Regions from separate parts of the Pseudovibrio sp. WM33 genome, predicted to be linked through region 1. Evidence: predicted binding sites of a transcription regulator. Region 1 holds the regulator's gene; the other holds the start of a gene.
What was found. The regulator PhoB, encoded in region 1, activates phosphate uptake and scavenging genes when phosphate is short. The targets are predictions, from matches to a motif close to TGTCATNNANCTGTCAT.

Region 1 (3,138 bases):
TGGACGAGCTGCGCCAGAACTACACCATAGTCATCGTAACCCATTCCATGCAGCAGGCCGCACGTGTGTCCCAGCGCACCGCGTTCTTCCATCTGGGTAATCTGGTGGAAGAGGGGCTGACCAACGACATCTTCACCAACCCAAAAGACCAGCGCACGCAGGATTACATCACAGGCCGTTTTGGTTAAGAATAAAAGAGCGGTACTCTAAGGAGATATCCGATGAAAGATCATATTGTCTCTTCCTTCAATGAAGAGCTAAAAGAACTGGCCGGACGTGTCGTTGAAATGGGCGGACTGGCAGAAACCCTTGTTCACGACGCTGTCACCGCACTGCTGAGACAGGACCGCGAACTGGCAACCCGCACCATCGCCGCCGACCAGCGACTGGACAACATGCAGGCCGAGCTGGAAGAGCTGTGCATCTCCGTGATCGCACGCCGCCAGCCAATGGCAAGCGATCTGCGCGACATCATCGCCGCCATGCGTATCTCCAACGACCTGGAGCGCGTTGGCGACATGGCCAAGAACATCGGCAAGCGAACACTGGCGATTGAATCTGAGTTCAACAACAAGCAGCTCGCTGTGGGTGTTGAGCACATGTCTGATCTGGCGCTTGAGCAGCTCAAAGCCGTTCTGGATGCCTACACCTCTGGCGATCTTGAGGTTGTCCAGCGCGTACATGTTCGCGATGACGAAGTGGATGCGCTTTACACCAGCCTGTTCCGCCAGCTGCTCACCTACATGATGGAAGACCCGCGCTCCATCACCATGTGCGCGCACTTGTTGTTCTGCGCAAAGAATATTGAGCGCATCGGTGATCATGCAACCAATATCGCAGAAAACATCTACTACATGATCTCCGGAAGCCACCTTCCAACAGATCGTCCAAAAACGGACGAACTGGCGCAGAGCACAACCGTGTAGAGTGTGTTCACTTATAACGAGCAGAACACACGCAATTGCTTTATAAGAGAAGGTGCAAAGAGAGCACTTTACTATGCCTAAGATACTGATTGTAGAAGACGAAGAACCGCTAAGCCTGCTGCTGCGCTATAACCTTGAAGCAGAGGGCTACACTGTTGACGTGTGCGCAAGAGGAGATGAGGCGGAACTCCTCCTACAGGAAAGCCAGCCGGACCTGCTGCTGCTGGACTGGATGCTTCCGGGCCTCTCCGGCATCGAGCTCTGCCGTCGTTTGCGGGCACGCTCAGAAACCGAGCGCATGCCGATTATCATGCTGACAGCGCGCGGCGAAGAATCCGAGCGCATCCGCGGTCTGGCAACCGGGGCTGACGATTATGTCGTCAAACCGTTTTCCGTTCCGGAACTTATGGCCCGTGTTCGTGCGATCTTCCGCCGTGCATTGCCAGAAGTTGTCTCCACAATGCTCAAGTCTGGCGACATCGAGCTCGACCGCGAAACCCACCGCGTGCGCAGAACAGGCCGTGAAATCCACCTCGGCCCCACAGAATACCGCCTGCTGGAGTTCCTCATGAGCGCACCGGGCCGGGTGTATTCTCGTGAACAGCTGCTGGATGGAGTCTGGGGCCATGATGTTTACGTAGATGAGCGCACCGTAGACGTCCACGTAGGCCGCCTGCGCAAAGCCATCAACAAAGGCCGCATGAAAGACCCGATCCGCACTGTCCGTGGCGCCGGATATGCTTTTAACGACCAGTTCGCTATAGGTTAAGTGTTTAAGGCAACAATGGAAATCTAAAACCGCCCAAGGGCGGTTTTCTCATATCTACAGGTCACCGACATTAGCAGCTGGCAACCCCCAAAACAGCAAAAAGCCGGGCTTTGGACCCGGCTCAATACGTTGCTTTTTCAGCTCAGATTAGCTTGCACGGCGGTTGCGGCGGTCGCTGACGGGCTGATAGGCAATGCTGCGGTGATGCGCACAATAAGGTGTGCCTGCATCTGACTGGCGACCACAGAAATAGAAGTCATCAGAACTCGGATCACCAATCGGCCACTTACAGGTGCGCTCATTCAATGTCAGGATGGAGGCGCGCTCTGAAACCGGAATAAAGAGATCGGAGGTTGGGACTGGAGAAATTTCTGATTGGATAGCTTCAATCGGTTCAACTTTAAGGGCGTTGGCACCTGCTATTGTTGGCTGAATCTGTCGGGGACTTGGAGAAGGCGCAACAGCTGCAATCGCTTCAGCCACTGTTGGTTTGGTGGATGTTACAACCCTTGCCGCTGGGGCAGGTGCCTTTCTCGTCTTGGTTGCACCGCCTCCCGACTTAGCACGACCTGAAAGACCAAGGCGATGAACCTTACCAATCACCGCATTACGGGTCACATTGCCAAGTTCCCCCGCGATTTGACTGGCGCTTAACCCGTCTGCCCAAAGTTTGGTTAGTAACTCTACACGTTCTGCTGTCCAGCTCATTAAAGGGCCCCGTCTTCCTTCAGTGGCGCGCAAAACAGCATTCGCTCAGTTCGGACGCATCCGAAAGTGCCGCTTACCTGAGCGTGTGTGCTTGCAGCGTTCAGTAACTACGAGATGGTGTATAACTCTTAACACACAGTACTATATGGGCGTTGATACGATCAACAACCTCAAAGAATTGAGGTGGGGAAGACTCTGGTTTTCCCCAGAATTGCCGTACTACTACTTACCTATAACAGCCTTCTTGTGGTGGGAGAAGATTATCAATCTAAAGAATAGGAGCTGTTTGTTAAACCAAGTTCCACCGCATTCTTTCCAACACAAAGTAAGAGCTGATAGCGTTACCCCGTTGATATTTAATACATATATTTACCACTGAAAAACAACTAGTAAAAAACACTAGTAAACTACAAATTGCATAACACAAGAACTAAGCGCACTCCTCTCTCATATGCCGTAGTACACGCTAGAGGTGTATTGAATAAACCTTAAGAACCGTGGAAAAAAACTGGTCATAGAGCATGGGATTTAATCTCTACTCCATCCTCTAAAAATGCCACAATGCATGCTTCTTCCGGTAGTAGCCTGTTTAAGCTGCACCAGAGGGAGAGACACAAAGCTGGCAGCCAATTCCTGAACGGGAGTAAGGTATTGCTGGCAATACGTGTTATTGACTGCCCTGAGGGAACGCGGTTTATATGTCGCCTCTCTTAGTTTCAAAACGCCACACGGCGT
Region 2 (3,138 bases), on a different contig from region 1:
AGACAGGCGCCACCCCCAGAGGAAGATGGGCACCAGAAATACAGCTGTTGCCAGCCCGATTGTCTGCATCAGAACGTCTGCAACAATGGCTCCTGTTTGGCCCAGAGCGTTATGAATCTCCGCATTGGTTGCGTGATTCAAGCTTGGGTCGTCCGTTGACCATGTTGCGAGGGCTGCCGCCACACAGAGACCGATGACGAGGATCACCGCGCCACCAATGACGATTATGTTGCTTTTGATAAAGCGCTTGATCGGGCTCTCTGTATCAGCCAGTGAAACAGAGTTTGCTTTTGGTCGTTGCATTGCAGCAGCCTGACGCATTCAATTACTCCAGAGAGTCCAAAATTCTTCGGAAAGCTTCCTTGCTGACTTCCAAAGATTCAACGAGGGCGAGGCGAATATATTTGTCACCGGGGTTGGAACCATCCGGCATATCAGAGGCGATGTAAGCTCCTGGGAGGGACTTCACGCCCACTTCGCGCCAGAGCTTTTCAGCGACCTGTGTTCCAGAACCCCAGCGAGAAACATCCAGCCAGAGGAAAAAGCCGCCATCTTTGCGTACTGAGCCAAATAGAGGAGATAGCATTTCCTCCGCGGCATCGTACTTTTCGTTATAGAGGCGGCGGTTTTCGAGCACGTGTCCTTCATCTCCAAACGCACGAACGGCGAGCGCCTGCACAGGCATTGGAACCTGAGGCGCTGCAACATTGCGGAAATCGGCGAAGAACTGAATGAACTCCGGATCTCCGGCAGCAAAGCCACAGCGTGCGCCGGGGAGATTAGAGCGCTTGGACAGTGAGTTGAATGTCACGACATTTTTCAGCGTGCCATCAAGAGCTTCTGCAGCCTCCAAAATGCCTGTTGGAGGCGTGTCGCGATAGATCTCAGAATAGCACTCATCAGCGAAGAGCAGAAAGTTGTGTTTGCGTGCCAGTTTGATGAGCTTTTGCCAATATTCCATAGGCGCAACGGTGCCTTGTGGGTTGGCGGGGGACGCGAAATAGAATGCGACGGTGCGGTCGAGCAAAGCTGGATCGATAGCATCCAGATCAGGCAAAATTCCGTCTGCTGGTTCTGGCAAAAGAATTTCGTCAGCACCCGCAATATGAGCACCTGCACCATAGGATTGGTAAAACGGGTTCGGCAAAATAACAGCCGGTTTGCCGTCTTTCTTCAGATAGTCGCGAGCGCAAACACAGCCAAAGACAAGTCCTTCGCGAGAGCCGTTGAGCGGAATAACGCTTTTGTCCGGATCGAAGGCATCAGAGAGTTGAAAACGGTTTTTAACCCATTTGCCAACAGCTGCACGGAATTCATCTGTACCACGAATTGCAGGATACTTGCGGAAACCGTTCTGATTTTCTTCAAGTACTTCAATGACGTAGCTTGGAGGTTCATGACGCGGTTCACCGATTGTCATGACAATTGGATCAAGACCCGGTTCGATTCCAGCGAGCTGCTGATTCAGCCGCTGAAACGGATTTCCTCCGCTAGATTTTTTCTCAATTTCTGTCGTGGACACAAGAATTCTCGCAGGAATGATTTACAACAAATGCTCGGAACACCAAAACTCTAGTGTTTTTTGGTAAATTGGCTGTTAACCAATTTACTGTGCGCTAAGCTGAATAGGTGTTTCTTCTGGGGTTTGTCATCTGATTTTTAGAAATGTGGGTTTTGATGTGTGTGCTGAGTTAGGATCGAACTTGGGCCGGGATTTGTCGAAATGGCACAAACCACAGAAAACATTGAGGCGAGCCATATTCATTTGGATTCCTCATTTGTCATTGTTTTTTCCAAGTCAAAAGGCATGCGCAGACTCACGTTAGAACAGTTACGTGACTATGAGCTGGAGCCCGACGAATTTTATTGGGCTTATTTGCAGCGGGTTGCCGCTCAGAACCGCGAGTTTCTTGAAGAAATTGGGCTGGAACACAACGATATTGATGGTCTTCTGGCCCGAGAGGTACGTCCGCATTGCCATGTGCGTACAAAAGGGGCGTTTATTGCCATCAACGTTTTCAATGAGTTGCCGAAACAGGAAAGCGGCGACATGGAATGTGCCCAGATCTGGGTGGATGCTAAGCGGATGATCTGCATCTGGCACGATCCACTGGATGTTTTTCAAAGTTTGGTTGAGGGGTTCAAGGCCCGTGTGCCACCGGAAAGTACGGCAGAATTCTGGGCTCGATTGGTGCTGGCGATTGCGGAACGTGCTGAAGAAATGGTTGAGGTGCTTCAGGACAGGATCGATCATCTTGAAGATGTGGTGCTGGAGACAGGAGATCATCCTTGGGAAAGCGAACTCGCGCAGGTTCGTCGGTTGGCAACCATTGTTAGACGCAGCATGTTGGCGCATCTGGATATCTTGAGGAATTTTGAAATTGAGAAGTTTGAATGGGTCAATCGGATCAACAAACGCCGCGTTCGTGAAGCGGGTGACCGAGCCCTTCGAATTGCCGAGGAGATGGATGCTATCCGTGAACGCGCAGAAATAGTTCACGACCAGATCATGTTTAAACGATCAGAGAACACCAACCGCTATATGCTGATGATGGCGGCAATTGCCGTTGTGTTTCTGCCGCTTAGCTTTGTAACTGGATTACTCGGCGTTAATGTGGGCGGCATTCCGGGAAGCCATGATCCGGTTGCGTTTAGTATTGTTAGCGGGATTCTGATCTTTATCGGTGTGGGACTGTTTGCGGTCGTCCGATGGTTTAAGATCTTCTAGAGAGCTGGTTCCGTGCGTGTACTTATCTGAAAGCCGGAACCATTATTGACGATTGCGCTCTAAAAATCGCTGGTAATGCCTTTGACTTCCCAGTCGCTGTAGCGGGCAGGGTCTAGACCACCGCGACCATTGAGCTCTTTCGGCATTTCTTTTTGGGCAGCATCGATCTCTGCGCGGCGCTCTTCGGCTTCTTTTAAAGCGCGTTGGGCGGCAGGGGGCAGTTCTTCAAACCGGCGTTTTTTCGACGCTTCTTCAATCTGCTCCGTCGTATCGACTTCTTGTGTTTTAAAGTTTTCGACGGCTGATTTGTTGTCTTTTTCCATTTCAATCCCGGTTGGCTGATGCTGCTTATCGCTGTTGTAAGCTTGCGTTTGCCATTTGGAGCTACCACTTAAGCTGGTAGTGGTAGT

Region 2: the regulator PhoB is predicted to act here: its motif matches at 1,647-1,663, upstream of PsWM33_RS15375 (CorA family divalent cation transporter).

What each region holds. Positions count from the first base shown of each region.
Region 1 is NZ_LMCK01000074.1:10,530-13,667, reverse strand. Features, by position in the region: gene pstB (phosphate ABC transporter ATP-binding protein PstB) at 1-188, shown strand, start outside; gene phoU (phosphate signaling complex protein PhoU) at 222-926, shown strand; gene phoB (phosphate regulon transcriptional regulator PhoB) at 1,000-1,695, shown strand; gene PsWM33_RS12650 (GcrA family cell cycle regulator) at 1,843-2,403, opposite strand.
Region 2 is NZ_LMCK01000089.1:45,015-48,152, forward strand. Features, by position in the region: gene PsWM33_RS15365 (DNA translocase FtsK) at 1-321, opposite strand, end outside; gene PsWM33_RS15370 (aminotransferase class I/II-fold pyridoxal phosphate-dependent enzyme) at 326-1,522, opposite strand; gene PsWM33_RS15375 (CorA family divalent cation transporter) at 1,724-2,728, shown strand; gene PsWM33_RS15380 (DUF1674 domain-containing protein) at 2,788-3,051, opposite strand.